2 linked regions of the Pseudolabrys taiwanensis genome follow. The protein of the gene in region 2 interacts with the protein of the main gene of each other region in a pairwise test. Links are inferred from orthologs where the notes say so. Each region holds a gene or a part of one and is shown on either strand. Other genes may lie near its edges. The genes, in order: DW352_RS14355 and ptsN.

What was found.
Region 1: the proteins of ptsN (region 2) and DW352_RS14355 interact in binary tests that used the Escherichia coli proteins (3 or more experiments, as listed by UniProt). The link is inferred for Pseudolabrys taiwanensis from one-to-one orthologs.

Annotation. Positions count from the first base shown.
Region 1 is NZ_CP031417.1:2,991,921-3,008,020, forward strand. The notes cover bases 5,433-8,621. They hold DW352_RS14355 (sensor histidine kinase), read right to left. Parts: upstream 8,318-8,621; coding sequence 5,633-8,317; downstream 5,433-5,632. Other genes in these bases: DW352_RS14350 (response regulator), read right to left, coding at 5,433-5,636; DW352_RS14360 (K(+)-transporting ATPase subunit C), read right to left, coding at 8,476-8,621. Also shown: DW352_RS14335 (phospholipase D-like domain-containing protein), read left to right, coding at 110-2,971; murA (UDP-N-acetylglucosamine 1-carboxyvinyltransferase), read right to left, coding at 3,099-4,388; DW352_RS27070 (hypothetical protein), read right to left, coding at 4,543-4,710; more of DW352_RS14350, read right to left, coding at 4,947-5,432; more of DW352_RS14360, read right to left, coding at 8,622-9,078; potassium-transporting ATPase subunit KdpB, read right to left, coding at 9,090-11,162; potassium-transporting ATPase subunit KdpA, read right to left, coding at 11,180-12,883; DW352_RS14375 (K(+)-transporting ATPase subunit F), read right to left, coding at 12,893-12,982; DW352_RS14380 (DUF763 domain-containing protein), read right to left, coding at 13,414-14,682; DW352_RS14385 (ATP-dependent helicase), read left to right, coding at 14,908-16,100. UniProt on the Escherichia coli protein: Member of the two-component regulatory system KdpD/KdpE involved in the regulation of the kdp operon. KdpD may function as a membrane-associated protein kinase that phosphorylates KdpE in response to environmental signals.
Region 2 is NZ_CP031417.1:3,898,596-3,914,237, reverse strand. Bases 3,052-5,782 are described here. They hold ptsN (PTS IIA-like nitrogen regulatory protein PtsN), read right to left. Parts: upstream 4,784-5,782; coding sequence 4,319-4,783; downstream 3,052-4,318. Other genes in these bases: rpoN (RNA polymerase factor sigma-54), read right to left, coding at 5,345-5,782; DW352_RS18550 (BQ00720 family protein), read left to right, coding at 3,882-4,160; DW352_RS18555 (Hsp20 family protein), read left to right, coding at 3,387-3,812. In the rest of the region: DW352_RS18575 (TIGR02300 family protein), read left to right, coding at 1-324; DW352_RS18565 (amidohydrolase family protein), read left to right, coding at 649-1,626; DW352_RS18560 (cell wall hydrolase), read right to left, coding at 1,754-2,863; more of rpoN, read right to left, coding at 5,783-6,865; lptB (LPS export ABC transporter ATP-binding protein), read right to left, coding at 6,995-8,029; DW352_RS18520 (LptA/OstA family protein), read right to left, coding at 8,139-8,795; LPS export ABC transporter periplasmic protein LptC, read right to left, coding at 8,795-9,538; DW352_RS18510 (ribonuclease D), read right to left, coding at 9,705-10,322; DW352_RS18505 (MBL fold metallo-hydrolase), read left to right, coding at 11,479-12,396; DW352_RS18500 (hypothetical protein), read left to right, coding at 12,507-13,385; DW352_RS18495 (SDR family NAD(P)-dependent oxidoreductase), read right to left, coding at 13,427-14,176; DW352_RS18490 (response regulator transcription factor), read right to left, coding at 14,319-15,005; DW352_RS18485 (response regulator), read right to left, coding at 14,989-15,345; DW352_RS18480 (response regulator transcription factor), read right to left, coding at 15,384-15,642. UniProt on the Escherichia coli protein: Seems to have a role in regulating nitrogen assimilation.

The sequences.
Region 1 (16,100 bases), 910 kb from region 2 along the record:
GACAGCTTTAAGACAGTAAAAACTTCAAAAAACAATTGCAGGTTGCCGCGCATTGCCCTGTACTGGCGGCTGTAACGGCATCAACGGGTCGGATGGTCGGGGGGCCACCATGTTGATCGACAATTACCAACTGCAGCAGACACAGAAGCGTTTTGACGAGCGGACGGCGCAACGGAAGCGCAACGAGCGCCTGATCGAAGAACACCGGCCGCTGGAAGTCGACACGCCGGAGCGCGTGCAGCAGTTCCTCAAGCGGCGGGGATTGACCCTGTCGGCCGACGGCACGCCGACCGTCGAAGCCTTGTCGACAGTCATGGCCGGTGAGACGGCGGGGTTGCCACCCGAGATCGCTCTCGAACGCCAGATCGGTGCGAGCGACCTCATGGGCGTGGCGTTCCTCGCGGAAGGCCTCCGCGTCGCCAACACGATCGCGCGCATCTGGATCAGCGTGCGCGACAGCCGTCCGGCAGGCTACGCCACCGGCTTCATGGTGTCGCCGCGCCTGCTCATTACAAACCATCACGTTCTCGGCGACCCGATCGTCGCGCGCAACTCGCTCGCCGAATTCAATTACGAACGACGCGGAGACGGCACCATCACGCAAGGTGTCAACTTCACGTTCGATCCCGACAAGTTCTTTTACGCCGACCGTGACCTCGACTACGCCTGCGTCGCTGTCGGCGCCCGGTCACGCGATGGCCGCGATCTTTCCACCTATGGCTATAACCTCCTCTCGGAGGACGAAGGCAAAGCCATCGCCGCGCAATGGGCGAACATCATCCAGCATCCGAGCGGCGAGCCAAAACAGCTCAGCCTGCGCGAGAACCAGATCGTCGACGTCCTGCCGCAGTTCCTGCACTACAAGACCGATACGGCGCCCGGCTCGTCGGGCGCTCCGGTCTTCAACGACCGGTGGGAAATCGTCGCGCTGCATCACTCGGGCGTCTACGCCAAGACGGCCGATGGACGACCGATGGCGGTCGACGGCCAGCCCTGGCAGTCGTGGATGGGCGAAGACCGCATCAAGTGGGAGGCGAATGAAGGCGTCCGCATCAGCCGCCTCATCCAGCATCTGCGCGATCAACTCCGCACCGATGCGCATCGGACTTTGTTCAATGAGATGCTCGCGCCATCGCAGGATGTCGTGCCGCTCGTCATCGGTTCCCCGCGCGAAGCCGCCACGCAGGCGCCGCCGCAAGCCGCCATGACTGCGACCGTCGCCGAGGATGGCTCCGCCACATGGACCATACCGTTGACGGTCACGGTGAACGTCGGCGGCAAACCGGCCGCGCCGTCGATTGCGGCAGCGCCACCTGCCGCGGCCCCGTCACCGCTGCCCGCAGCGCCACCAGAGGCGCCGACGCCGCCAACGCCAGCCACCACCGGCAAGAGCCCGAACGAGGTCCTGGCCGCCGCTCGCGCCGAACTCGGCCAACGCGGCAATGTCATGAGCGTGCGGCTCGGCTACGTGTTCGACAAAGGCCGCATCACCAGCGAACGCGCCCTCGTCGTCACCGTCCGCAAGAAGATGAGCAACGCCGACCTTCGCGTGGCCGGCGTCGAGGAATTGCCGGCGAGCTATGGCGGCCTGAAGGTTCAGGTCAGCGATCCCACCATCGAAGAGCTGATCCTCGCCGACCAAGGCGTGCCGGCGCGCGAGGCGCTGGCGCTCAATCTGCCGAGCGTCGAGGAGATCACCTATACGCCGCCGCCAAGCCCCGGTCTGCAACGGGTAAAGGCGTCCATGACGGTCAACGCGCACTTAAGCCCCGACGCGGGATGGACGCAGCTCTCGGCTTTCCTCGACGGCACGAAGAAGACCTTGACCGTCGGCATGTACGACTTCGGCGCCCCGCATATCGTCGATGCGGTCAAAAATGCCGGCACCGTCCGGGGCTTCAAGGAGATGCTGCTGACAATCCAGCCGGGGCAAAGCGTCGGCAGCGGCACCAAGGCCAACGATCTCAAAGACAAAGAGGTCGTGGATGAGCTGGAAGCCGCGCTCGGCGACAAATTCAAGGTCGCCTGGGTCAAAATCGGCGCGGTGAACGGCTGGGTCGCGAGTTCCTATCACATCAAGGTCGCGGTCCGCGACAAGTCGTCGTTCTGGCTGTCGAGCGGCAACTGGCAATCGTCGAACCAGCCGCCGGCAAACCCACTGGCGCTGCCGTGGAAGCGATCATGGCTGTCGGAATATAACCGCGAATGGCACGCCATCGTCGACCATCCGGGGCTCGCCGCCGACTTCGAAAAGTACCTTCGCAACGATTACGATCACAATATCGGCGGCGCCGAAGAGGCGATGATCCTGCCCGACCTTTTGATGCCGGCCGAAATGTTCATGCCGACCGCCACGGAGCGTGCGGCCGCGTTCAAGTATTTCGAGCCTTTGATCGAAACCCGCGAGTTCGACGTCCAGCCTTTGCTCACGCCGGACAACTACCATGAGCACGTTCTATCGCTCATCGAGAGCGCGCAGGAGGAATTGCTGATCCAGAATCAGACTTTCAACACGCCGAAGCCGAACCACGCCAAGCTACGCGAACTGATGTCCGCCGTGCTCGACAAACAGCGCGCCGGCGTCAACGTGCGCGTCATCTTTCGCCTGCTGATGAAGGCCGATGCGCGCAAGAACCTGGAGGCGCTCCAGGACTTCGGCTTCGACATGAGCGCCATCCGCGTCCAGCGCAATTGCCACACCAAGGGCATCGTGGTGGACCGCCAGCGCGTGATGATCGGCAGCCAGAACTGGTCGGAGCAAGGCGTGTCGCTCAACCGCGACGCCAGCCTGTTGTTCGAGGATGAAAAGCTCGCGAACTACTTCGCCAACGTATTCGAACACGACTGGGCCAACTTGGCGACCGACGATATCGACTCGGCTCCGTCCGGAGTTGAGCTCGCAACCGCGGAGGGCGCGGCGCCGCGCGGTATGGTCAAGGTCAGTATCGAGGAATATCTCGAGACCTTGTGAAGCCTCTCTTTAGGGCGGGCAACGGCACGCGTTGCGCACCGTGCCCACCTCCTCAAAGTCTGCTTGTTTGAGACCCCGGTCGCGGGCCCGGCGGCTGCGCCGCCTTAGCCACCCTACGGGAGTTCGCTCAGTCGCTGATCCGCTCGATGGCCGCGCCGCAGGCGCCGAGCTTCTCTTCGAGCTTCTCGAAGCCGCGATCGAGATGATAGACGCGGTTGACCATGGTCTCGCCTTCGGCGGCGAGGCCCGCGATCACCAGCGACACCGACGCGCGCAGATCCGTCGCCATCACCGGCGCGCCCTTGAGCTTGGCGACACCTTCGATGGTGGCGGTGTCGCCGTCGAGCGAGATGCGCGCGCCGAGACGCGCCAGTTCCTGCACGTGCATGAAACGATTTTCGAAGATCGTTTCGGTGATGTGCGAGGTGCCCTTGGCCTTGGTCATCAGCGCCATCAACTGCGCCTGCAGATCGGTCGGGAAGCCGGGGAACGGCTGCGTCGTCACCTGCACCGGATTGAGTCCGGCGCCGTTGCGCGCGACGCGGATGCCTTCGTTGGTCGGCGTGATCGTGACGCCGGCCTCCGTCAGCACGTCGAGCGCCGACTGCAACAGATCGGGCCGCGTGTTCTGCAGCAGCACGTCGCCGCCGGCCATCGCGACGGCCATGGCATAGGTGCCGGTCTCGATACGGTCGGGCAGCACGGCGTGACGCGTGCCGGACAGCTTGGCGACGCCCTCCACGACAATGCGGGAGGTGCCGGCGCCGGAAATCTTGGCGCCCATCTTGTTGAGGCAGTCGGCGACGTCGACCACTTCCGGCTCGCGCGCCGCATTCTCGATCACGGTGGTGCCGCGGGCGAGCGAGGCCGCCATCAGCGCGGTATGCGTGCCGCCGACAGTGACCTTGGGAAAGGCGATCTCGCCGCCGCGCAGGCCGTTCTTGGCGCGGGCGATGACATAGCCGCCTTCGATCTCGATCTCGGCGCCCAATTTCTCCAGCGACATGATGAGGAGGTCGACCGGGCGGGTGCCGATGGCGCAGCCGCCCGGCATCGAGACTTTGGCTTCGCCCATGCGCGCGACCAGCGGCGCAATCACCCAGAAGCTGGCGCGCATCTTCGACACGAGCTCATAGGGCGCGGTGGTGTCGACGATGGTTTTCGCGGACAGCGTGATCGTGCGGCCGGCGTTGGGGTCGTCGCCCAGACGCTTGCCGTTGATCATCACGTCGACGCCGTGATTGCCGAGGATGCGCTGGAGCTGGATGACGTCGGCCAGCCGCGGCACATTTTCCAGAATGAGCGGCTCGTCGGTGAGCAGCCCCGCGATCATCAAAGGAAGCGTGGCATTCTTGGCGCCGGAAATCGGAATAGTTCCGTTCAGACGCTGCCCGCCGACGATGCGTATCCGATCCATCTTGTCGCCCCGCGCTGCGTAAAGCGGCTTTTCCTCAGCCTGGCCGATCTATGGACCGGGGCCGCCCGCCTGCAAAGCCCGAAATTACGCGGGGGTTACCAGGAACGCCGGGCAAATACGGCGAAACTCCGGCCAAGCGGTAGGCCGGTCGGTGCTACTTGGCCGAATCGGCGGCCTCCGCACCCGATTCGGGGGCCTCGGCCCCTGTCGCCTCTTCCCGGCCCCGCTCCTGCGCCTTGCGCCGGCGCAGGTTCTCCCGGAGCGCCGCCTTGAGCCGCTCCTTGCGGGGGTCCGGTTTACCTTTATTGCCGGTGGTCGCCATGAGTTCACTTATCCAAGGCGCCGGCGGGCGCGCAAGGCGCGCCTTTGCCTTGCGTCACGGGGGAGCGTGTGGCAGTAACGCCGCGGTTCGGACCCGTTCGGGGCCGCCCGTTCGCTGCCGTAGCTCAGTGGTAGAGCACCTCATTGGTAATGAGGAGGTCGAGTGTTCAATCCACTCCGGCAGCACCAGTCGCTTCCGCGGCTTTAGGCGGCGTTGTTGCCGCCGCCGCCCGGCCCTCAGCTTTCCGCGATGCGGTAGCCGATGCCCGGCTCGGTGAGCACGATGCGCGGGTCGTCGGGCTTCTCTTCGATCTTCTGGCGCAGCTGGCCGATATAGACGCGCAGATATTGCGTATCCTCGGTATGCGCCGGTCCCCACACCGCGGCGAGGATCTGCTTGTGGGTGATGACGCGCCCGGCATGGCGCGCCAGAAACGACAACAGCTCGAACTCCTTCGGCGTCAGCTTCAACTCCGCGCCGGCGCGCGTCGCGCGGCGGCGCACCGCATCGACCTCGAGATCGCCGACGCGCAGCACCGGGATCTCCGCCTTGCGCTGCAGGCGGTGCCGCAGCGCGGCGCGCATGCGCGCCATCAGCTCGCCGATGTTGAACGGCTTGTTGACGTAATCGTCGGCGCCGAGATCGAGCGACTCGATCTTCTCGGCTTCGCGCTCGCGCGCCGACAAGACGACGACCGGCACGTCCGACCATTCGCGCGCACGACGGATCACATCCTTGCCGTCGCCGTCCGGCAACCCGAGATCGAGCAGCACGATGTCCGGCGTATCCGCGGCGATGCGCTTGATCGCTTCGGCCACCGTGCCGGCACTCGCCATCTCGTAATTGTTGGCCTCGAGCGCGGGCTTGAGGAAGCGCAGGATCGCCGCCTCGTCGTCGACGACCAGGACGCGGGTCTTCGCGCTCATGCCCCGGCCTGCTCGCGCGGGAAGGCCAAGGCAAAGCGTGCGCCGCGGCCGCCGGCAACCGGGGTCTCGACGTCGATCGCGCCGCCATGCGCCGCCATGATGCCCTTGGCGATGGCGAGGCCGAGGCCGGTGCTCTGGCTGCCGTCGGCGCGTGTCATGCTGTGGTCCGTTCCCTTGGCGAACTTGTCGAAGATATGCGGCAGCACGTCCGGCGCAATGCCGGGGCCATCGTCGGCGATGCGCAAGGTTACGCGATCCGGGCTGACAATGGCATCGATCACGACACGCGTTTCCTTCGGCGTATAGACGAGCGCGTTGGCGACGACGTTGCCGATCGCCTGCTCGGCCAGGGTCGCATCGGCCCTTACCAGCGGCAGGTCGGCGGGCAGCTCGACTGCGATCGTCTGGCGTGCGCCGCGGCGGCGCGCCGCACCGACGACCCGGTCGACGACGTCCCGTAGATCGATCCAGTCACGCCGCAGTTCCAGCGCGCCGGCATCGATGCGGGTGATGGCGAGCAGATTGCGCACCATCTCGTCGAGGTCTTCGGTCTCCTGCTTGATCTGCCCGAGCAGGTCCTTCTTGGTCGCGCCGTCCAGCTTGTCGCCGTAGTCCAGCAGGCTCGTCGCCGCGCCGAGAATGGAGGACAACGGCGTGCGGAAGTCGTGCGAGATCGATGCCAGCAAGGTGTTACGCACGCGTTCGGTTTCGGTGGCGGTCCTCGCGTTGACCATCTCGCGCGCGAGCGACGCCCGGTCGAGCGCCGCCGCCGTCTGCTCCGACAGGGTATCGAGCAACGCGCGCGCTTCCGAATCGAGCGGGCCCGTGTCGCCTTCCTTGCCGACGCCGATGACGCCGAGGCTCTTGTCGCCGATGCGCAGGGGCACGAAGTACCATGGGATGATCGGCAAGGTGCCGGTGTCGGCACCGGCCGGCTCGCCATGGCTGAAGGCCCAGCGCGCCGCGGTCGCGGCGGCGGCGTCGAGTTCGTCCTCCGGCGGCCACGCAGCGGTCAGCGCCAATTCGTCGCCCTGCGCCAGGAGCACCACGACCGGCCGCGCCAGACTGGCGTGGATCTCGCTCGCCGCGCCTTCGGCCAGCGCATCCTGCGTCGCAAGCCCCGACATGCGGCGGGTGAACTCGTAAAGCCGGCGCATCGCACGCACCCGGTTTGCCGCCACGCGCGCCTGATCGCGGACGCGGCCGGCCATGGCCGAGGACACGACGGCGATGAGCAGGAAGATGACGAGCGCGAGCAGTTCGTACGGCTCGGCGACGGTGAAGGTGTAGAGCGGCGGGATGAAGAAGAAGTTGTAGACGGCGAACGACAGAAGCGAGGCATAAATCGCCGGCCAGATGCCGAAGTTGATGGCGGTGAACAGCACCGCCAGCATGAAGATCATCGACAGGTTGGGAAGCGGCGTGAGCGAGGTGAGGACCTCGCCGACGCCGAGTGCCCCCGCCACCGCGAGCGTCGCATAGATGAAGTGCAACGGGCGCGGCGCCAGCCACCGCCAGCGGCGCTTGCCCGGCTCCGCCGGCGCCTCCGACTCACGCGTCACCAGATGAATGGCGATGTCTTGCGTACGCCGCACCAGCTCGTGCGGCAGCGAGCGCCGCAACAGCTCGTTGAAGAAGCCGCCGCGCGAGCGGCCAATGACGATCTGCGTGACGTTCTCGAACTTGGCGAAGCGCAGCAGCTCGGCCGGCAGATCCGGCCCCGTGAGCGTCTGCGTCTCCGCTCCCAGGCTCTGCGCCAAAGCCATCGCGTCGTCGAGCCGCTGGCGCTGCACGTTGTCGAGCACCGTCCCCGGCCGCTCGACCGTCACCGCCATCCACGGCGCATCCATCAGGTCGGCCATGCGCTTGGCGGTGCGCACGACCGTCGGCGAGATCGGGTCGGGGCCGATGCAAGCGAGAATGCGCTCGCCCGCGGCCCATGGCCCTTCGATCGCCTGCGCCTGCATGCGCTCGATCAGCGACGCATCGACCCGCTCGGCGGCGCGCCGCAGCGCCAGTTCGCGCAGCGCCGTCAGGTTCTGCGGCTTGAAGAAATGCTCGACCGCGCGCGCGGCCGTGTCCTGGACGTAGACCTTGCCCTCGGCCAGACGCTTGAGCAGTTCGTCCGGCGGAAAGTCGACCAGCACGACCTCGTCCGCCTTGTCGAACACGGTGTCGGGCACGGTCTCCCGCACGCGCACCTTGCTGATCTTCTGGACGACGTCGTTGAGGCTTTCGAGATGCTGGATGTTGAGCGTGGTCCAGACGTCGATACCGGCATTGAGCAGTTCGTCGACGTCCTGCCAGCGCTTGGGATGCCGGCTGCCGGGCACATTGGTGTGCGCATACTCATCGACCAGCAGCAGGTTCGGCCGCCGCGCCAGCGCGGCATCGATGTCGAACTCGTGCACGATCTGGTTGCGGTAGACGATCGACTTGCGTGGCAGCACCTCGAGACCGACGACAAGCTGCTCGGTTTCGCGGCGGCCATGCGTCTCGATCAGGCCGGCGACGACGTCACGCCCGCCCGCGCGCTCGCTGTGCGCGGCGGTGAGCATGGCGTAGGTCTTGCCGACGCCCGGCGCCGCGCCCAGAAAAATCTTCAGCCGGCCCCGGCCTTCTTTCTTGACCAGGGCCAGCAACGCATCCGGCGAAGCTCTTTGCGTCTCGTCGCTCGCCATATGGTCCCTTGAAGACTGCCTCCGTAAGCGCGTCCAACGACGCCGTCATGCCCCGCCTTGTGCCGGGCATCCACGTCTTCCAACGACAGAAGGAAGAAGACGTGGATGGCCGGGACAAGCCCGGCCATGACGCGGAGAACGCGATCTGGCGCGCCAGCCTACGACTTCATCGCATCGAGGGCGAGGTTAAGCTTCAACACATTCACACGCGGCTCGCCGAGAAGCCCGAGCCAGCGGCCCTGCGTCTGGCTTTGCACCAGCGCGCTCACGCTGGCCTCCGTCAGCCCGCGGGCCTTGGCGATACGCGGCACCTGAAACAGAGCCGCCGCCGGCGAGATGTCGGGATCGAGGCCGCTCGCCGATGTGGTGACAAGATCGACCGGGACCGCTGCCGAAGGATTTTCCTTCTTCAGAGTCTCGACATCCTCCTTGACGCGGTCCGCCAGCGCCTTGCTGGTCGGACCCAGATTGGAGCCGCCGGAGTTCGCCGCGTTGTAAGGCACCCCGACGCTCTTGGTCGGATCCTTCGGGTCGGGGCCGGTCGTCGCCGAGGGACGGCCGTGGAAGTATTTGTCTGCCGCGAAAGACTGACCGATGAGCGCGGAGCCGATCACCTTGCCGTCCTTCTCGATCAGGCTGCCTTGCGCCTGATACGGAAAGAGCGCTCCGGCGAGGCCGGTCATGGCGAGCGGATAGATGAGGCCGGTGATGATCGTCAGGCCGACGACGAAGACGATGGCCGGGCGGATTTCCTTCAACATTCTTTTTCTCCTCAAGCGAGGTGCAAGGCCGTGACGACGATGTCGATGGCCTTGATGCCGATGAACGGCAGGATGATGCCGCCGGCGCCGTAGATCACCAGATTGCGCTGCAGCAGCGCGGCGGCGCCGATCGGCCGATACTTCACGCCCTTGAGCGCTAGCGGGATGAGCGCGATGATGATGAGCGCGTTGAAGATGATCGCCGACAGGATGGCGCTCTGCGGCGTCGACAGACCCATGATGTTCAGCACACCGAGCTGCGGATAGAACGCGGCGAACATCGCCGGGATGATGGCGAAATACTTCGCCACGTCGTTGGCGATGGAGAACGTGGTCAGCGCGCCGCGCGTCATCAGCAGTTGTTTGCCGATCTCCACCACCTCGATGAGCTTGGTGGGATCGCTGTCGAGGTCGACCATGTTGCCGGCTTCGCGCGCCGCCTGCGTGCCGCTCTGCATGGCGACGCCGACATCGGCTTGCGCCAGCGCGGGCGCGTCGTTGGTGCCGTCGCCGCACATCGCGATCAATCGGCCATGCGTCTGTTCGTTGCGGATGTAGCGCAGCTTGTCCTCGGGCGTCGCCTCGGCGATGAAGTCGTCGACGCCCGCTTCCGACGCGATCGAGGCCGCCGTCACCGGGTTGTCGCCGGTGATCATCACCGTCTTGATGCCCATGCGGCGCAGGGCGGCGAAGCGGTCCTTCACGTCCGGCTTCACCACGTCCTTGAGGTGGATGACGCCGAGGATGCGGCCGTTCTCCGCGAGGCCCAGCGGCGTACCGCCCGCGCGCGCGATCTTGTCGACCGCCGCGCGGAAGGCCGGCGGCTCGGCGACATCCTGGCCCGCCTGTTCGCGCGCGAACTTGAGCACGGCATCGACGGCGCCCTTGCGCAGCCGGCGCGCGCCGACATCGACGCCGGACAGACGCGTCATCGCCGAGAACGCGATGAACTTCGCCTCGGCCGGCACCACCTGGCGACGGACGTAATACTTGTCCTGCACCAACGTAATGATCGAGCGGCCTTCCGCCGTCTCATCCGCATCGCTGGCGAGCAAGGCGGCTTCGGCGGCTTCACGCTCGGTGACGCCCGGCACCGGGATGATCTCGGTCGCCAGCCGGTTGCCGAAGGTGATGGTGCCGGTCTTGTCGAGCAGCAGCGTGTCGACGTCGCCGGCCGCCTCAACCGCGCGGCCGGACATGGCGAGCACGTTGAAGCGCACCAGGCGGTCCATGCCGGCGATGCCGATGGCCGAGAGCAGCGCGCCGATCGTCGTCGGGATCAAGGTCACGAACAGCGCCACCAGCACGACCACCGAGATGGCGCCGCCGGCATAAGCCGCGTAGCTCGGGATGGTCGCGGTCGCGAACACGAAGATGATGGTGAGGCCAACCAGCAGAATGGTGAGCGCGATCTCGTTCGGCGTCTTCTGCCGCTCGGCGCCTTCCACCAGCTTGATCATGCGATCGAGGAAGGACGAGCCGGGCGACGAGGTGATGCGGATGACGATGCGATCGGAGATCACGGTGGTGCCGCCGGTGACGGCCGAGCGGTCGCCACCGGACTCGCGGATCACCGGCGCGGATTCGCCGGTGATGGCCGCTTCGTTGACCGAAGCGACGCCCTCGATGATCTCGCCGTCGCCCGGGATGACATCGCCCGCCTCGCACACGACCAGATCGCCGGCCTGCAACTCGTCGGCGGCGACGGTGTCATAACGATCGGCATTGCCGGCCGCCTGCAGCCGCTTGGCGCGCGTCTGCGTGCGCGTCTGCCGCAATGTATCGGCCTGCGCCTTGCCGCGGCCTTCGGCGACCGCCTCGGCGAAATTGGCAAACAGCACGGTGAACCACAGCCACAGCACGATCTGGAACTCGAAACCGATCGACTGGCCGCCGGCAACGAGATCGCGCACGAGCAGAACCGTCGTCAGCAGCGTGACGATCTCGAGCACGAACATCACCGGATTCTTTACCAGCGTGCGCGGGTCGAGCTTGACGAACGACTGGCCGATCGCCGGGATCACGATTTTCGGATCCAGCAGCGTGGACGCCGGCATCCGCTTGCGCAGTTTGGAGACTTCCATGGGTCGTTACTCCGAGATCAGAAGACGCTGCCGGCCAGCATCGCGAGATGCTCGACGATGGGGCCCAGCGCGAGAACGGGGAAGAAGGTGAGACCGCCGACGATGAGGATGACGCCGACGAGCAGGCCGACGAACAGGCCGCCGGTGGTCGGGAAAGTGCCGAGCGACGGCGGCACCGACTTCTTGGCCGCCAACGCGCCGGCGATCGCCATCGCGGGCACGATCATCCAGAAACGGCCGATGAACATCGCGACCGCGCCGGACAGATTGTAGAAGAAGGTGTTGCCGGTGAGGCCGGCGAAGGCCGAGCCGTTGTTCGCGGTCATCGAGGTGTAGGCATAGAGCACCTCGGAGAAGCCGTGCGGCCCGGCATTGGCCATCGACGCCACCGCCGGCGGATAGACGACGGCGATCGCGGTCCAGCCGAGCATCATCAGCGGCAGGATCAGGATGGCGAGCATCGCCATCTTCACCTCGCGCGCCTCGATCTTCTTGCCGACATATTCCGGCGTGCGGCCGACCATCAGGCCCGCCACAAACACGGTGACGATGACGAACAGCAGCACACCGTAGAGGCCGGCGCCGACGCCGCCGACGACGATCTCGCCGAGCTCCATGTTGATGAGCGGGATCATGCCGCCGAGCGCGGTGAACGAGTCATGCATGGCGTTGACGGCGCCGCAGGAGGCCGCGGTGGTGATCACCGCGAACAGCGCCGAGGCGACGATGCCGAAGCGGACCTCCTTGCCTTCCATGTTGCCGCCGGTCAGGCCGAGCGAGCTCAGGATGTTGGTACCGCTCGCCTCGGCCCAGTAACAGACGACGACACCGGCGAGGAACAGCACGCCCATCGCGGCGAGGATCGCCCAGCCCTGCTTCTGGTTGCCGACCATGCGGCCGAACACGTTGGTCAGCGCGGCGCCGAGCACGAAGATCGACAGCATCTGCACGAAATTCGACAGCGCGGTCGGGTTCTCGAACGGATGTGCGGCGTTGGCGTTGAAGAAGCCGCCGCCATTGGTGCCAAGCATCTTGATCGCGACCTGCGAGGCGACCGGGCCGACGGCGATAGTCTGCTTGGCGCCTTCCAGCGTCGTTGCATCGACATAGGGACCGAGCGTCTGCGGGATGCCCTGCCACACCAGGAACAGCGTGTAGACGACGCAGATCGGCAGCAGGATGTAGAGCGTGCAACGCGTGACATCGACCCAGAAATTGCCGACCGTCTTCGCCGAAGCGCGGGCAAAGCCGCGGACCAGCGCGACGGCGAGGACGATGCCGGTCGCCGCCGACAGATAGTTCTGGTGCGTCAGGCCGAGCATCTGCACGAGATAGGAGATCGTGCTTTCGCCGCCGTAGTTCTGCCAGTTGGTGTTGGTGATGAAGGAGACCGCCGTGTTGAAGGCGAGATCCGGCGGCACCGTGGTCATTTCGGCTGGATTGAACGGCAGCACGCCCTGCAGCCGCATCAACGCATAGAGGATGGCGAAGCCGGCGACATGGAACAGCAGCATGGCCACCGTGTAGGTGAGCCAGCCCTGCTCGCTCTTCTCGTCGATACCGCCGACGCGATAGAGCGCCACTTCGACGGGCCGCAGCGCGAACGACAGGAAGGTGCGCTCGCCGTTGAAGACGCGCGTCATGTAGGCGCCCAGCATGGGCGTGAGCGCGACGATGATAGCGCAGTACAGAACAATCTGGACCCAACCGATGACGGTCATGGTCACCCCCTAAAATTGCTCAGGGCGCAGCAGCGCATAGGTGAGGTAGATCAGCAGCCCTATGGTCACGAGGGCGGCGAGCGAATAGTCGATGGGCATGGCGCACCTTTAGAGGCGGTCGCAGGCGATGGCGTAACCGAACGTCAGCGCGAACAGGGCGATACCGAGGGCAAGAACGACGAGATCGAGCATAAAACGTTCCCTTTCAAAGGTTCTGGAGCGAGCTTCGAAATAGAAGTCCGACCGTAAAGAAGCGATGCGGAATGGATTTGCGCCACATCAAGAGGAAATAAAGATGATGCCGCGGCGCCACGGCCTTTATGCCGGGTTTATGACTGGCGGCTTGAAAGACGGCGAACTTGCACCGCGCGAACATGTTTCATGGTCGTGGATTGACCAATACTGCTCGTAACCGAGAAAGCGGGACCCCCGGGCCAAACATATAAGAGTTGCAATACGGCGCTGGATTCCCGCTTGCGCGGGAATGAACGGAGACTGGATCAGCTTGATCATAAATGGCTTCAGCCGCGTCACACGCTGCGCCGCCGCTTCGGCGAGGCCGCGCGCAACTCGGCTTCCCAGCCGAACACCGAGCGGCCGTCATAGGTCGGAGAGGCGTCCATCTCCTGCGCGATGAAGCCCTCCACCGACGGCCCCTCCGCGCGCGCTTCGAGCAGACGCGCCTGATCGTCGAGCCGCTTCAAGGCCGACAGCTCTTCCTCACGGCCGAGCTTGGCGTTCTGCACGGCCGACTTCAGCACGCCGATGGTCTCGTCATAGACCTTGAGCGGCACCGGGAACGGATGCCGATCCTTGCCGCCATGGGCGAGCGAGAAGCGCGCGGGATCGCTGAAGCGGCATGGCGCGCCGTGCACGACTTCGGCCACCAGCGCCAGCGCCTTCACCGTGCGCGCGCCGACGCCGGGCGTGAGCAGCAATTCGGAAAAGTCCTTCGGCCCGCGATCGGCGGCGGCGGCGAGATTGCCGCGCAGGCGGCGGGCGATCACGTCGTCCTCGCGCACGTCGTGGTGCGCCGGCATGACGAGATGCGGCAAGGCGAGCTGCGCGGGCTCAGGCTTCGGCGCCGGCTCGCCGCCGAGCGATGCGAACTCGCGCGCGATCTTGTCCGGCCCGAGCGACGCCAACAGGTCGAGCTGCGCGTTGCGCGAGCCTTGCGCGCGCTTGTCGGCGAGGTTGACGATCTCGCCCTGCCCCTTGCCGTCGATCGCCGTGTGCGGATCGTCGAAGAAGCTGGTCAGTCCCTCGGACAGCCAGTGATAGCGGCGCGCCTGGCGCTTGTCGCCGTTCATGCCCTGCTGCACCACGGTCCACTTGCCGTCGTCGGTGACGAAGAAGCCGTGCAGATAGAGATCGAATCCGTCCTGCACCGCCGCGCTGTCCACCTTGGCCACGAGGCGGCTCGTCTGCGCCAGCCCCGCGCCGTCGAAGCCCTGCCGCTCGCCGATATTCACGAGTTGCTGCGGCGTCTCGCGCGACTTGGCACCGCGGCCGCCGCAGACATGAATGCCGAGTTCGCCGGCGAGCGGCGCGAGGCCGCGCTTGAGCGCGCCGATGACGCTGGTGGTGATGCCGGACGAATGCCAGTCCATGCCCATCACGCAGCCGAAGGATTGGAACCAGAAAGGATTGGCGATGCGGCGCAGGAACTCGTCGCGGCCGTAATGGTGCACGATGGCCTGCGTCATCACCGCACCGAGCCGCGTCATGCGCGCCGCCAGCCACGGCGGCACGTGACCGCCGTGCAGCGGCAGATCGGCACTTCCGGCCCGGCGCGCCATGAATAAAGCCTCTCCCTTTCGCCGCTTCGTAGGGTGGGTTGGCGCCGAAGGCGCGTAACCCACCGGCTGAATTCGCCGAAGCGCTCGATGGTGGGTTACGGCGCCGCGCGCCTAACCCACCCTACGGCGACGAACCCATGATCGGTCGCAATCGACAAAACCCTTCGTTCATGCTTTGTACGATACACTGGCCGTGCTGAGCAATGGGGAAAGAGCCTGCAAAATCTGGAACTTAGCTCGAATCGTCAGGCTGCTCCGGCGTCCTATCTCGCCAAGCTGAATGCCGAGCAGCGCCGCGCGGTTGAGCACGGCGGCGAGTTCCTCAACGACGCCCCGCCGCTCTTGATCATCGCCGGCGCCGGCTCGGGCAAGACCAACACCTTGGCGCACCGCGTGGCGCATCTCATTCTCGGCGGCGTCGATCCGCGCCGCATCCTGCTGCTGACCTTTTCGCGCCGCGCGGCCGCCGAGATGCAGCGGCGCGTCGAGCGCATCACCGCGCAAATCCTCGGCGCGCAAGGCGCCCCGCTCGCGGCGTCGCTGTCGTGGTCCGGCACCTTCCACGCCATCGGCGCGAGGCTGCTGCGCGAATACGCGCAGATGATCGGCATCGAACAGGTCTTCACCATCCACGACCGCGAGGATTCTGCCGACCTGATGAACCTCGTGCGGCACGAACTCGGCCTGTCGCAGATGGACAAGCGTTTCCCGATGAAGGGCACGTGCCTCGCCATCTATTCGCGCAGCGTCAATGCCGAAACGCCGCTCGCCGAAGTGCTGCAGCGCTATTATCCCTGGTGCGCGGAATGGGAAGCCGAACTGCGCGGCCTGTTCGGCGCTTACGTCGAAGCCAAGCAGAAGCAGAACGTGCTCGATTACGACGATCTGCTGCTCTACTGGGCGCAGATGATGACGGAAGGCGCGATCGCCGAGGAGATCGCATCGCGCTTCGATCACGTGATGGTCGACGAATATCAAGACACCAACCGCTTGCAGGCATCGATCCTGCTCGGGCTGAAGCCGACCGGACGCGGGCTGACCGTGGTCGGCGACGACGCGCAGTCCATCTACTCTTTCCGCGCCGCCACCGTGCGCAACATTCTCGACTTTCCCGGCCACTTCACGCCGAAGGCCGAGGTCGTCACGCTCGAACGCAACTACCGTTCGACCCAGCCGATCCTCGCCGCCGCCAATGCGGTGATCGAGCTCGCCGCCGAACGCTTCACCAAGAACCTGTGGTCGGACCGGCCATCGGCGGACCGGCCGCTGCTGGTCAACGTCGCCGACGATGTCGCGCAAGCCGGTTATATCGTCGCCAAGATCCTGGAGAACCGCGAGGCCGGCATCACGCTGAAATCGCAGGCCGTGCTGTTCCGCACCTCCAGCCACAGCGCCGGCCTCGAAATCGAGCTGACGCG
Region 2 (15,642 bases):
CCCTATACCGGCAAGGTCGTCCCGATCGCGGTGGCGCCGACGCGCGGCGCGCGTCCCGAGGCGGCGAAGGCCGTGCAGGACGAGAGCGAGACGCTGGTGCCGGAGACGACGGACGCCGAATTCGTGTCGCTCGAGGACGCGGAGGCCGAGCAGCAGGGCAAGAAGAAGCCGGCGACGGCGGGCGCTCAGGTCGAGGAAGACGACGTCGAGATGGACGACGACGAGAGCCTGGACGATGCCGCCTTCATCGAAGAAGAAGAGGAAGGCGACGCCGACGTGACCGATATCATCGGCGAAGGCATCGAAAAGGAAGAAGAGACTTGATTGGCCGCGCCGGTTAGGGTACCGGCGCATACGCGGGCCGCGCGCGTTCCCTGCCGCGGCAAGAATTCGAGATTGGGGCCATAGCTCAGCTGGGAGAGCGCCTGCATGGCATGCAGGAGGTCAGCGGTTCGATCCCGCTTGGCTCCACCAACTTTGGCTCGTTTCGCGAGCTACGGCTGGCAAGCCCGATCCAACGAAGGCTTGCCCATTTCTCAACTTGAAAGCCGCTCCTCGTGGGCGGCTTTTTTATTGCGCCGGTGCTGACAGCGGCGGCGGCGACAATGCATGATGCGGGTCCCTTAACCGCCCCGAGAGACCAGCTTCATGCAAGGCAAGATCGCACTCGAAGAACATGTCGCCATCGAAGCGACGCTCAACGACTCCAAGGTCTTCGGGACGCATGTCTGGGACACGCTCGGGCCGCGCCTGATCGACGTCCAAGGGGCGCGGCTGCGCGAAATGGATCAGCACGGCATCGAGATGATGATCCTGTCGCTCAACGCGCCGGCGGTGCAGGCGATCCCGGACGTCAAGCGCGCCGTCGACGTCGCGCGGCAGGCCAACGACGCGATGGCCGCGGATGTCGGCAAGCATCCGGACCGCTTCGCCGGCTTCGCGGCGCTGGCGATGCAGGATCCGGAAGCGGCGGCCGCCGAGCTCACGCGCTGCGTCAAGGAACTCGGCTTCGTCGGCGCGCTGATCAACGGCTTCAGCAATGTCGGCAGCGCGGACAACGTCACCTACTACGACTTGCCGCAGTACCGGCCGTTCTGGCGCACGGTGGAAGCGCTCGACGTGCCATTCTATCTGCACCCGCGCAATCCGCTGCCGAGTTGGACCAAGTTCTACGAAGGCCACAACTGGATGCTCGGGCCGAACTGGGCCTTCGCCGCCGAGACCGCCTTGCACGCGCTACGCCTGATCGGCTCCGGCCTGTTCGACGAATGCCCGAACTTGAAGATCGTGCTCGGCCATCTCGGCGAAGGCATTCCGGTGCAGCTCTGGCGCATCGACGGCCGCAACGGCTGGATGAACGCGCCGCATAACTATCCGGCCAAGCACGGTGTCGCGCATTACTTCCGCAAGCATTTCTATCTGACGACGTCCGGCAACTTCCACACGCCATCGCTGATCAATGCGGTGACCGAAATGGGCGCGGACCATGTGATGTTCTCGGTCGACTGGCCGTTCGAGGATGTCGGTCAAGGCTGCGAGTGGTTCGACAAGGCGGAGATCGGTGAGGCCGAGCGCGCCAAGATCGGCCGCGACAATGCGGTGAAGCTGTTCAAGCTGAAGATTTAGAGCAGTTTGCGATTGGGTTGCCCCAATCTCCGCTCATTCCCGCGAAAGCGGGAATCCAGCAGGCCCTAACATACTTGCATCGTTGTGCTTGGTCCCCGCTTTGGCGGGGACGAGCGGCGGCTAGTGATTACCTCTTATTAAACGCCGCGGTCTGCGCCCTGGCCCAAAGCGGCTCATCCGAGCCGTTGCCCCAGGCATAGGGCCGGTAGAAATTGTGAATGCCGAAGCGCACGTTCTTCTTCATTTCACGTGCCCAGATCGGACGAACATAGACGGCGTGATAGTGCGTCGAGGTGCCGACGGCGGTTTCGTAAAGCTGTCCGTCGAGCGCCTGCTTGGCGATGCGGTTGGCCCGCGCCCATGCGCCGCGCTCGTGGATGGCCTTGCTCTTGCCGTCGCAGGCGAAGGTGAACTGGCAGGCGAGATGACGGTTCGCATTCTGATAGACGACGCCGCAGATGTCGTTGGGATAGAAGCCCGAAAAGGCCCGGTTGATGACCACCTGCGCCACGGCGATCTGGCCTTTGAGCGGCTCGCTGCGTGCCTCGAAATAAATCGCGTTGGCGAGGCAGCGTTCCGCCCGCGTCCGCGCGGTGCCTTCGAGCTTCAACCGTTCGGCCGGCGTCGGCGGCGCGACGCCCGGCGCGGGCGGCGGCAGCACGGCGATGAGATTGGGCAGCGATATCTGTCCCTCCGATGTCGCGCGCGTGGCCAGCATGCTGCTCGACGGCAGTGCGCCGGCGTCGGCGCTGGCGAGCCGATAAGACGCCGGCGACGCGCCGAACGCGACAGCGGGTTCGGGCTTGGCCGACATCATCGTGTTCGCCGATGCCATCGCAAACTCGATCGCGTCTTCGTGACGGACAGCGGCCAGTTCGGCGATCGCCGCACGTGGCGGCTTGGGCGCCGCCTGCGCGATGACGGGCGGTGCAATGCGGCCGAGCATTTCTTGCACGTCGGCGCGCGGGATCAGGACGGCGACTTCGGTCGGATAAGTTTTGAAGGATGGCAGCGAGAAGTTCTGCACGCCATCGATGACCGCATCGGGCAACTCGGCCACGGTCGCGCGTCCGTCGCGAATATAACGCGCGGCCGCTTCCACGACCGGTACGTTCATCAGATCGAGGGCGCTGATCGTCACCGCCAGCCCGGCGAAGCCGAAACAAAAACGCTTGGCAGCCTGAAAGATTTTTTCGTCGAACGTCAGCCCATACGGATCACTGTCGATACTTCGCATCAGCACTTGCAACCCCCACGATGCTGAACGAATTTTCGCTCGCGATATTAGCGAAGCTTTGAATGTTGCGACGCGCGTTTAGAAATTTTTGACCAAACAAGGCAAACGACGATGATTAATTTAACGATGTGCCATGGGTTTTTTGCGCGCTCGCGCGATGCAAGTACCGGTGTCGTGGCGCGTTCATGATTAATGCGCCGACTGTCCCGGATTGCGTCAGCACGTAAACCATGGCGCGTGGTCACGCCTGGTGCGTTAACCACCGCCACGTCGTGACGCGAACGTCCCGCGGTTGGTTTGGCTCGGGTGATGGGAGCGGCGTGGCGTTCGCTTGCCGGCCGGGGCGGGTCCCTGGCAGGCGCGCGGCGGCCCGCCAGGCCATCCGGGACGGATTTTCCCGTGTTCTTGAACCCTTAACCGGGGCGGCCCATATTAGGAACACTGGCGGGCAGGGTGCTCGCTGGATGGGGTGCCAAACGGGCCCCAAACGTCAAAGTCGCTTCAAGCGAGGGCTTTGAGACCAATGTCACGAGTTCCGTCCCTCTCCAGCCCGTTTTTGTTGGGTTTCGACGAAATCGAGCGATTGCTCGACCGCGTCGCCAAGGGCGCCGACGGCTATCCGCCCTACAACATCGAACGGCTGCCGCGTGACGGGAACAATCCTGAGCGTTTGCGCATAACACTGGCGGTCGCCGGTTTTACCAGGGATCAGCTCGACGTCTCCGTCGAGGAGAGCCAACTGGTGATCCGCGGGCGGCAGCAGGACGACAAGACCCGTCAGTACATCCACCGCGGCATTGCCGCACGCCAATTCCAGCGCACCTTCGTGCTGGCGGAAGGCATGGAGGTGCTGGGTGCTGACTTGAAGAATGGGCTGTTGTCGATCGATCTCATCCGGCCGCAGCCGGAGCGGATCGTGAGAACGATCGCCATCAATGAGTTGGAATGAACCCGCTGACGCACTCGTGAACAGGACTCGACCACGTCAAGCGTTACATCGAGGAAGGAGTCGAGGGCCATGACCAAGACCGACAAGATTGTTGAACTGGATGCCGTCCATCCCGCCCTGACGCAGGAAGCGCTTGCGCAGCTCGGCGACGGCCAACTTGCCTACGTCAAAGAAATTCGCTCCGAGGACGTCGCGGAGATGTTTCCCGAAGCGCCGACATTGCAACCGGGCATGACGCTGTTCGCGCTGCACGCCGCCGATGGCACGCCGATCATGCTGACCGATACGCGTGAAGCCGCTGTTGCCAACGCCTGGAGCCAAGAGCTCGAAACCGTGAGCGTGCACTAAGCGGATATGACCGCTGCCGTCGTGCCCGCGAAGGCGGGACGCATGACGACGAATGTCGCAAGTGACGAAAGCGCAGCCACAGTGCTGCGCTTTTTCTTTTCAGTTCTGAGGATAAGCCGCGGTGCATCGATCCCCGCCCGCGCGGGGACGACGTTTGTTCAAGCCGCCGCGCCGGTCGGCGGCATCGACAGCACGGCGTAGATCGCGTCGGCGTCGCGTGACTCACGCAGCTTGCGCGCAATGTCGCTATCGCGCAGCAGGCGCGCAACGCGCGCCAGTGCCTTGAGATGGTCGGCGCCCGCGGCTTCCGGCGCGAGCAGAAGAAACACGAGATCGACCGGCTGACTGTCCAGCGCTTCGAAATCGATGCCGCGCTCGAGCCGCGCGAACAAACCAAACAGCCGGCCGAGTTTCGGCAGCTTGCCGTGCGGTATCGCGACGCCATTGCCAACGGCGGTCGAGCCGAGCTTTTCGCGCTGAAGCAGGATCTCCAAAATCTCACGCTCGCTCTGACCGGTCAGCTCGGCGGCACGTGCCGCGAGCTCCTGCAGGGCCTGCTTCTTGTTGTTGACCTTGAGCGCGGGAATGACCGCGTTCGGTGCAACAAGATCGGTGAGCGTCAGGGACATGAGCGATGATCGTAAGAGACGGCGACGGTTTGCAAGGGGGGTTGTGGAAGGCGGCGGACCATAAGAGCGGCTCGCGACGGAAGTCAATGGGGCGGCGTTAGGCAATAGGTGCCGTTTTCCCGTGCATATTGTCGGCTACCGCTCATCCGCCACGGCGGGCTTGACTGTCCTTTTTCCGGCGTTTGTAGCGGCGCAGACGCTTTTCGATGCGATCGGCGGCCTCATCCGCGCTTTCATAAGCGCCGGCGGCCATACCCTCGGCTTCGAGGGTCGCGCCCGAGTCCAGACGTAATACGCAGTCGGTGCGGAAGCCGAAACCGTCACGTCCAATTGTGGCGTGGCCGGAATAACCACCGTTGAAATATTTCGAGGTTGCTTCTTCGACTCTTTCAGAGATGCGCTGTTGTAGCGCGGAGCCGACATTGATGTTCCGTCCCGAAACGCGCAAGGGCATGTGGCCATCTCCCTCTTGCCGGGCGGGCCTTCCGCCCGATTATGCCATCGCTAAATATTTGAGCGCAGAAACGTTCCTTGCGCAATGCGACGCAGGGTGGGTCATACCGCCGCCTGCTTTTCGCGCCGACGCTGTACCGAAGACGGAATCCGCATGGCTTCCCGATACTTGGCCACGGTTCGCCGCGCGATATCGATGCCGGCGCCGCGCAGCTTTTCCACGATTGTATCGTCGGAGAGAATGTCACTGACGGTTTCGCCGTCGATGAGCTGCCGGATGCGATGACGTACCGCCTCGGCCGAATGCGCTTCGCCGCCATCGGCCGAGGCGATGGAGGACGTGAAGAAGTATTTCAATTCGAAGATACCGCGCGACGTCGCCATGTATTTGTTGGCGGTGACACGTGACACCGTCGACTCGTGCATGCCGATGGCATCGGCAACCGTCTTCAAGTTCAGCGGCCGCAAATGCTGTACGCCTTTGGCGAAAAATCCGTCCTGCTGGCGAACGATCTCGCTTGACACTTTCAAGATCGTCTTGGCGCGTTGGTCGAGCGCGCGCACGAGCCATGTCGCCGTCTGCAGGCAATCGGCGATGTAGCTCTTGTCCTTGTCGTTCTTCGTGCCTTTGCTGACCTGCGTATAATAGCGCTGGTTGATAAGCACTTTCGGCAAGGTGTCGGAGTTCAGTTCGACTTGCCATGTGCCGTCGGGCGCGGCGCGCACCAGAACATCCGGTACGATCGGCTGTACATTGGTCGAGCCGAAGGCCAGTCCCGGTTTCGGATTGAGGCTGCGGATCTCCGCGATCATGTCGATAAGATCTTCGTCGTCGACGCCGCACACGCGCCGCAACGCCGGCAGATCGCGCTTGGCCAGAAGATCGAGATGCGCGACCAGCGCTTGCATCGCCGGATCGAAGCGATTGCGTTCCTTCAACTGCAGCGCCAGGCACTCAGTGAGATTGCGCGCGCAAGCGCCGGCTGGATCGAGCGACTGCAGAATGGCGAGAACGTCTTCGACCTCACGCAGCGAAGCGCCGAGCTTCTCGGCCACCGAGATGAGGTCGCCGGTGAGATAACCGGCCTCGTCCACCATATCGATCAAGTACTGGCCGATCATGCGGCGCGCCGGATCGGGGATCGCCAACGCCATCTGCTCGGCGAGATGAGCCGCCAGCGTCGTCTCGGCCGACACGAAGGCTTCGAGATTGTAATCGCCGTCCTCGGCGCCGCCCGAACCGGTGCCCGACCATTCCGAATAGGCCGGTGCCGGGGCCTCCGGCATTGCCGGCTTGTCGCCGCCGTCGTCCGGGAAGACGTTCTCGAGCTCGGTGCCCAGGCCCTGCTCCAGGGCGCTGCGGCTGGTCTCCAGCTCCTCGCCAATCCAGTCGGTGGCGGTGTCGTCCCGGGCCTCGACGGCGGGCTCAGGCGGCTCGGTGCCGGGAAAAGGGGTGTCGTCGTCGCTGCTGCGCTCGAGCAGCGGGTTGCGCTCGAGTTCGCCTTCCACATAGGCCACCAGATCGAGGCTGGAGAGCTGCAGCAGCTTGATGGCTTGCATCAGCTGCGGCGTCATCACCAGCGCTTGGGTCTGACGGAACTCCAGTCTTTGCGACAAAGCCATGGGGTTTCCCGGCGGAAACTGGTCCGATTCTTGCTAAGAAAAGGCTACACCAGTTCAGTCGGGTTGCGCCATGTGATTCCGCAGTGCGGGAATGCACAAATGTTGTGCATGCGGCCTGGGCTGCCGCAATTACAGGCGGAATTCCTCGCCCAGATAGAGGCGACGCACGTCCGGATTGTTGACGATGTCGTCGGGCGTGCCCTCCATCAGCACCTCGCCCGAGTAGATGATGTAGGCGCGGTCGGTCAGGCCAAGCGTCTCGCGCACGTTATGGTCGGTGATCAAGACGCCGATACCGCGATTGGTGAGGTGCCGCACGAGCTGCTGGATGTCGCCGACGGCGATGGGATCGATGCCGGCGAAGGGCTCGTCGAGCAGCATGTAGCTCGGCCGCGTCGCCAAAGCGCGCGCGATCTCGACGCGGCGGCGCTCGCCGCCTGACAGCGCGATGGTCGGTGTCTTGCGCAGCCGCGTGATGTTGAACTCTTCGAGCAGCGCGTTGAGATCCGCGTCGCGGCGGCGGCGGTCGGGCTCGACGACCTCGAGCACCGCGCGGATGTTTTCTTCGACATTGAGGCCGCGGAAGATCGACGCTTCCTGCGGCAGATAGCCGATGCCGAGACGCGCGCGCTGGTACATGGGCAGCGGCGTGACGTCGTAGCCGTCGAGCTCGATGCGGCCTTTGTCCGCCGCGATCAGCCCGGTGATCATGTAGAACACGGTGGTCTTGCCGGCGCCGTTGGGGCCGAGCAGGCCGACCGCCTCGCCGCGCCGGACATAGAGCGTGACGCCGCGCACGACCTTGCGCGTGCCGAAGCTTTTCTCGACGCCATGGGCGGCGAGATAGGCATGGCGCGCCTGCTGCTGCTGGCCGCCGCCGTCGCGGCGCGGCTGCGCGGTGGCCGGGCGCTGTTGTGGGGCCGGCTGTTGCGCCGGCCGCGCCTGCTGCGGCTGCGCATAAGCGTGACCTTGCCCCGGTTGCGGTTGCGGCTGCGGCTGCGCGTAAGCGTGGCCGTGCCCCGGCTGGGGCTGCGCGTAGCCATGCGCCTGTTGCTGCGCCGCCTGCCGCGCGAGCGCCGCCTGCTGCGTGCGCACCTCGGCCGGCGTCAGCCGCCTCCGGGCGGGCGCCGGGCGCCGGCGCTGGAACAGCGAAAGGATATTCACTGGTCTACCTCGCAGCGCATCGGCCGGTTCGGCGCTATCCCCGCGAGCCGCGAGGCATTCAAGAATAGCTGATTCCGCGACGAAGGGCGCGGGCCCCTGGCGCGCGATGTCAATTGGTGTTCCGTCCCGGCGCCGGGCGGGCCGGCTGTTGGCCCGGCGTCGCGCCCGGCTTTATGTCGGTGCTGCCCGGCAGGAACAAGCCCTGCACGCGGCCGCCATTGCCCTTGCCGGATTCGACCCGCGAAACGCCGGTCGCCATGTCGACGACGAGCTTCTCGCCCCGCAGGACATTCTGGCCCTGGGTCATGATGACATTGCCCGTGAGCGTGACGGTGTTGGTCTTCATGTCGAAGATGCCGAGCTCGCCGGTGGCGGTCTGCTCCTTTTGGGTCACCACCACCTGGCCATGCGCCTCCAGGCGCTTGATGCGCTGCTCGCCGTTCGGGCCGGGCGTTGCCGCCGTCATCGTCTTGTTGTCTGTGGCCTTGCTGCCGTCGGTGGCGTTGTCCTGCTCATAAAAGACGATGAGCCGCTTGCAGCGCAGGCCGGTATCGCCTTGCTTCACGCGCACATCACCCGTGAAAGTCGCGACCTTTTCCTTGTCGCGCACCTCGAGCGTCGCCGCCTCGATATGCACCGGCTGATCGCGGTTCTGCGAAAAGCCCTGCAATGCATTGGGCGGGCCCTTCGAGGCCTGGGATTGCGGTTGCGCCAAAGCGGCGCCCGCGGCCGACAGACTCAGCAGAAGAATAAGCGCGCGAAGCATCATTTCTTCGCGGCCTTTTTCTTGGCCTCGTCGCTGAGCAGCATGTCCATGACAACGCCGCCGTGAAACCGCACGAGATCGCCGTTGTCGACGATCTCCAGCTTGTTGGCGTTGAGCGTTCCCTGCAGCATTTCCAACTCGACCGGCTTGTCGGAGACGACATGACCCTTGCGGGTGTCGATCGTCGCCTCGCTCAGCTTTCCTTTATAGCCGTTCGTCGAGGACAGGAAGATGTCGCGCTGAAGCTGCAGAATCTCGGTCTTCGAATTGTAGAGGCCGGTTGCGGCCGTCATCAGCATCGAGGTCTTGTCTTGCATATCCATTTTCGCGCGGATGCCGCGCAGTTCTATGAAGTCGGGTTTGGTCATATCCTGCGCCGCGGCGTCCGCCGAGAGTTCGTAGGCGCGGGAGTCCTGCGTGAAGCCGGACAGGCGTGGCTTCTCCATTGTGACCTTGGTGCCCGAGACGATCAGATCGCTGATGTCGATGGGCAGCTTGGCGAGCATGCGTAAAGGATTGAGATAGGTAACCAGGAACAGCAAAGCGAGCGTTGCCACCACGGTGATCGGAATGGCAATGCGCAGGACGCGGACCAATTGGCTGTGCCGGCGCGCGGCGCGGAAGGCGCGGTCGCTGTCGCGGCTGCTCATCGTCCAATGCGAGCGCGCCGTCTGCGGGTCGGTCCGGGCTGTAATCACACGGTTCATCGTGATGGCGCGGCTGCCTGACATTCGATCGAGCATACGGGCATCGGTTTAGCGGTCCTCGACCCGAGCGCCCGCGCTTCGCTGGCTGTTCAATGCGTTGGAAGTCCCGCCCCCGCAACGCAACATGACCGATGAATATGGCCCATCGGCGGCAATGACGACGAGGCATCGGGCCGCGGCCGGTCCGAATACGCCGCCCAATCTACACCGAATGCGAGAAAATGTCCTGCTCGGCCCAGCCGGCGAGGTCGAGTCGCACCCGATCGGGCAGGAACCCGAAGCAGGCAGCCGCCAGCGCCGCGCGGCCCTCGCGCGCGAGCATGACGTCCAGTTTTTCCTTCAGCGCATGCAGGTGCAGCACGTCGGTGGCGGCATAAGCCACCTGGGCGTCCGTGAGCGCGTCGGCGCCCCAATCGGACGACTGCTGCTGCTTGGACAGGTCGACGCCGATGAGTTCGCGCGCCAGGTCCTTGAGGCCGTGCCTGTCGGTGTAGGTGCGCACGAGGCGCGAGGCGATCTTGGTGCAATAGATCGGTTCCGGCATGACGCCGAAGGTCTTGGCCAGGATGCCGAGGTCGAATCGCGCGAAATGGAACAGTTTGAGCACCGATTTGTCGGCCAGCAGGCGCTCGATATTGGGCGCGCGCGTCTGGCCGGCGCCGATCTGCACCACGTCGGCCGAGCCGTCGCCGGGCGAAAGCTGGACGACGCAGAGGCGGTCGCGGTTCGGGTCGAGACCCATGGTCTCGGTGTCGATCGCCACGGAGCCTTTGTAGGCGGAGAGGTCCGGCAGGTCGCCGCGGTGCAGGCGGATGGTCATGGGCGATGGATACTGACCGGGCGGAACAGATGCAAGCCGCCGTCCCAAAAACAAGAAGCAGCCCCGCGAGGCCGCTTTGCCGGTCGTTTAATGCCCAGGAGAGGAATGTCCCTGCCGCACTTAAAACAGAATAAAATCAATTATTTGAGACGCGTTAGGCTAAGTCCTTCGTACCGCCATGGTCGACCAAGAGCCGATCCAATTCGCCCCCAACCGCACGCCCGAGTCCTGCGGGATCCTGATATCCCCGTAATGGCCGGGCCCGGAGGCGCCACTTTCATTGTGCGCTTCATAGCCGGCCCCCGACGGGCTCCAGCCTCAGCGCTAGCCAAGCGACCTGGGACACACCGGATTGATACTGAAGGGCATCAGCCAAAGCGGCGCTGGCCGCAGGAAGGGGCTCCGGGCTGCCCCGACCCATACTCATCGCTCCGTTGACGGTTCGGCGGCGCGGTGCAGTCGCGTCAAACAAGCAGCAACTAAAGGGCGACCGGGTGACCCCGGCCTCCCTGCCAAAAGGTTTTGCCGATCCGAGACGGCCGACGGCGTGGCACTCCGGGTTTGAGCGCATGTGCAGGTCTTCAAGTTTTGCCGGTTACCGGCAAAGCTCTGCCCGCGGCAGATAAAGTCTCCCTCGGGACGTCCACCAAGTTTGAGCGAAAGGAAGCAAACTGAAGGGGGCTCGTGTCGTATCGAACAATCCTACGGGTGCAATACTCACGAAACGACATAGATAAATTGTCTGCCAAACAGCTTGACTGAGCGCTCGATGCCTTCGTTCCTCATCAAACGAAGCGACTGCATCTAGTCAGCCGTAACGAGCGCCCCGGACTCGAATCGACAACCAGACCGTTATCAGCCGCGGAGCATTGCCGGCTGACTTTGATATCATTGCGGCTTCGTCCAGTGTGACCACGTTCGTCACGTTCCACCGCGAGTATTTCTGGCGAAACTGGTGCGGCGCGAATTGTCTAACCGTGCGGCTTTCAATCCATGCATTCATATTAGCTAGTACGAACATGCACGCGGACGGCGCAAATGACACGACCTATGCCGTGGTATGGTTTGTCCTCTCCCTCGATCCAATCGACCGCGAAGACGCCTCCACATAGCGTCGCCGTTGCCGTGTTTAAGGCGGCGGTCAGAGGATCGAAACATGCAATTGGACACAATCAAAAGCCCCGGTGGATCGGGGTCCGAAGAGTTGGTCCCATCGCGCTACGCGGTGCGGGTCGGTGACATTGAAGTGCTGGTGGTCAGTGATGGCGTGCTCCCACTGCCGACGCAGATGTTGGGACACAACGCCGACCCGGCCGTGCGGTCGGCCTGGTTGAAGGAAATGTTCCTGCCGCAGAAGGCATTCGACTGGGCGCTGAATGCGGTCCTGGTACGCAGCGGCGACAAGACCATCCTCATTGACGCTGGGCTGGGATCCGACCCAGACCTCCACCTGCCGCGGGCCGGGCAGCTGATCAACCGACTGCAAGCCACCGGCATTGATCTTACGTCCGTGACCGACGTGGTGCTGACACACATGCACATGGATCACGTTGGCGGGTTGCTCGTCGAGGGCGTGAAGGATCGGCTGCGTCCGGACCTGCAGATCCATGTGGCGGCTGCCGAGGTCAAATTCTGGGAGGCGCCCGATTTCTCCCACACCGCCATGCCGCCGGGATTCCCCGACGCGCTTCGGGCGGCGGCCAAGCAGTTCACGAAGGTCTACCACAACCATCTGCGGCAGTTCGATGAGGAGCACGAGGTCGCGCCAGGTGTCGTCGTCCGTCGCACCGGCGGCCATACACCCGGGCATAGCGTGGTCCGCGTGGCGTCCGGCGGCGAAGCACTGACGTTCGCCGGCGACGCTGTGTTTGCGGTCGGGTTCGAGCAGCCTGACTGGTACAACGGCTTCGAACACGATCCGGAAGAAGCGGCGCGCGTCCGCATCCGTCTCTTGCGCGAGTTGGCCGGCACCGGCGAGATGCTGGTGGCCACTCATCTGCCGTTCCCCTCAGTCGGCCATGTGGCAGTCGACGGCGATCACTTTCGGTGGGTGCCGGTGTTCTGGGACTACTGACTGTTTGTCGCATCGCAGCCGTACGAAGGCGTGGGCTCATCGCGTTGATGAGTTCACGCCCTGCTGCGGCGCGACCTTTGATTCTGACAAGTACGGACGGAGAAAGCGCCATGGCCGCTAGACCGACAAGGATTCTGCTTCAGACGACGATTCCGACAACCGAGGATGACTGGTCGATCAAGCGGTTCAGTCGGCTTGCGGCGCTCCTGAGCAGCGCGCGCGATGAGGCGGGCAATACGCTATATGACGTGACAGTGCGGGATCGCGAACCGCCGGGGCGGCCCGATCCGATACTCTCGACGATCGATGCCGGCAACGTCGATCAGTTGTGGCTGTTCGCCGTCGACAGCGGTGACGGGCTGACGCCAGAAGACTGCGCGGCGATCTCCCGGTTCCGCGCGCGGGGCGGCGGGCTGCTGGTCACGCGCGACCACATGGACCTCGGGTCTTCCGTCTGCACACTCGGCGGCATTGGCAAGGCGCACTACTTCCACACGACCCATGCGGACCCGGATCCGGCACATCACAAGATCGACGATCCGTTCACGAGCCACATCTCCTGGCCGAACTTCCACTCCGGTGCGAACGGCGATTATCAGGCGATAGAACTTATCGGCCCGCCCCACCCAATTCTCGCGAACGAGACATCACCGACAGGGGCGATCCGCTTCCTGCCCGCTCATCCGCACGAAGGCGGGATCGGCGCGCCCGAGGGAGAAGCTGCGCGCGTGATCGTGCGAGGAACGAGCAAGGTCACCGGCGCCCGCTTCAACATCGCCGTCGCCTTCGAGGCGGGCAAGTACGGTGGTCCCGGCCTCGCGCAGAGTACCTTTCATCACTTCGCCGACTACAACTGGGACACGCGGTCGGGTTGCCCGAGCTTCGTGACCGAGCCGCCGGGAGACGGAATGCAGCGCTTTCCCGAAGCGTTGGCCGACACGCAACGCTACGCTCTCAACGTCGCGGCCTGGCTCTCGGGCCGGCGCTGACGCCGGTCCGAGGGGGGAGGACATCGTTCAATTGGCCTCGGTCACACAAGGCTGATGCCGCCATCGACGGCGAGATTGACCCCCGTAACGAAGGTGCTATCGGCCGATAATAGGAACATGGCAGCACGCGCGAGCTCTTCGGCTTCGCCCAATCGCCCCAGCGGAATCGTTTGGGCCACTTGCCGCTCGAAGTCAGGCAGAGCGTCGGCCGCGACACCAAGTTTCTTGATGATCGGCGTGGCCGTCGGCCCTGGGCTGAGCACATTCACGCGAATGCGCCTGTCCTTGAGCTCTAGTGCCCAGCTTCGGGCGAAAGCTTCCACCGCTGCCTTGCTGCCGGCATAGACCGCATGCCCCGCCAGCACCTTACGCGCGGCAATGGAACTGGTTAGCAGGATCGCGCCACCGTCGCGCAGCATTGGTACGATCTTTTGTACGCCAAAGAACGTGCCGCGCGCATTCGTGAAGAACTGCGCATCGAAATCCATGGGGCGGACCTCGGGACTGGCCTGGATGAGATTGATCCCTGCGTTCGCAACATAAATGTCGGCGCCGCCGAACCGCTCCGCCACCAGCGCGGCGACGCGATCGTGCGTCGCAAGATCGCTGACATCGCCGGAAAGACCGGTCGCACGACCGCCGAGCGCCGTGACGGCGGCTTCCACGGCATCCGCCCGACGGCCGACCACCACCACCTCGGCGCCCTCTGCGACCAACGCTTGCGCAATGGCGAAGCCAATTCCACTGTTGCCGCCAGTGATGACGGCAACCTTGTTCGAAAACCTCTTCATGCGAGTCTCCATCTGTGAGCGGCAAGCCGGCGCCTGATGGCGCTCAGACTCCACTCCCGATCGAGACTGGTCGATTGGCTCGAAGCATGGGGCGACCTAATCATTGGTTTAGCCCCATCGTGCCTCGACACGTTCGATTTGCTTACGGTTGAGTTGCGCGCCCCTTGATGTCGCCGGGCAGCACCTCCCAGGCGCGAATGAGCTCGCCGACCGAAGCAGCCTCCATCTTGCGCATGACGTTGCCCCGATGGAGTTTCACGGTCACTTCACTGATGCCAAGATCGAAGGCTATCTGTTTGTTGAGCCGTCCGCGCGCCACCTCCGCCATCACTTCCCGCTCGCGCGGCGTGAGCGTTTCAAGGCGTCTGACCGTGCTCTGCACGACCGCGGCTCTGGCTCTGTCGGCGGCATCGCGCTCGATCGCGGCAATTACCGCATCCAACAATGTCTGATCCCGGACCGGCTTGGTCAGGAAATCGACGGCGCCCGACTTCATCGCCTGCACAGTCATCGGAATATCGCCGTGGCCCGTCAAGAAGATGATCGGCTTGGTGCTCCCTTTATCCGTCAGTTGACGTTGTAGATCGAGGCCGCTTGCGCCAGGCATGCGGACATCGAGGATGAGACACCCGGGCAGGTCAAGAACATCGGCCTCGAGAAACTCCCGCGTCGAAGAAAAACACATCGGCTGCATTCCCGCCGAGAGAAGCAGCTCCTGAAGCGCCTCACGAACTGCGAGATCGTCGTCAACGATAATGACCAGCGGATCGTCCCCCTTGCGCTCAGACTTGGACGGCGTCTTTCTCCGAACCTCACCTTGCTCCGTCATCGTCATCTCCAACTGTTACGCGTAAGGCGTCACCGAGAGCTGCCAATAAAGTGGGCCCGTCAAAGGGCTTACGAAAGAAACCGCTGATGTCCTTTGCATTCGCGCGCTTCTGATCGCCGATTTCATGTCGGCCCGTGATCAGGAATACCGGCAGATCCGGCCGGGCCTTTTTCGCGAGATCGAGAAGTTCGAAGCCGTCTATGACAGGCATGCCGATATCGGTGATGAGGCAGTCGATCTCCGACAGTCCGCCGTCCAATAGCGCTTTGGCCGAGGCGAACGTGCGCACCGAATAACCGGCCGATTCGAGCAGGTTCTCCAGCGACTCCAGAAGCCTCATGTCGTCGTCGACGACGGCAACTGTTCCTTTGCCACTGTTCACCGGTCGCTCCTCTCCGCGCGGCGCGAATGAGTGACCGGAATCTGGAGCTTCTCAGCCATGCGCACGAGATCAGCGAGCGAGGCAGCCGCCATTTTCTGCATTACATTCCTTCGATGGACCTGGAGCATGACCTCGCTGATGCCCAGCTCTGCCGCTGCTTGCTTGTTGAGAAGGCCGCTGACGACCAGCGGCAGGACGTCCCGCTCGCGAGGTGTTAGCGTCTCGTAATGCTCCCGGATATTCGTCAACTCGGCG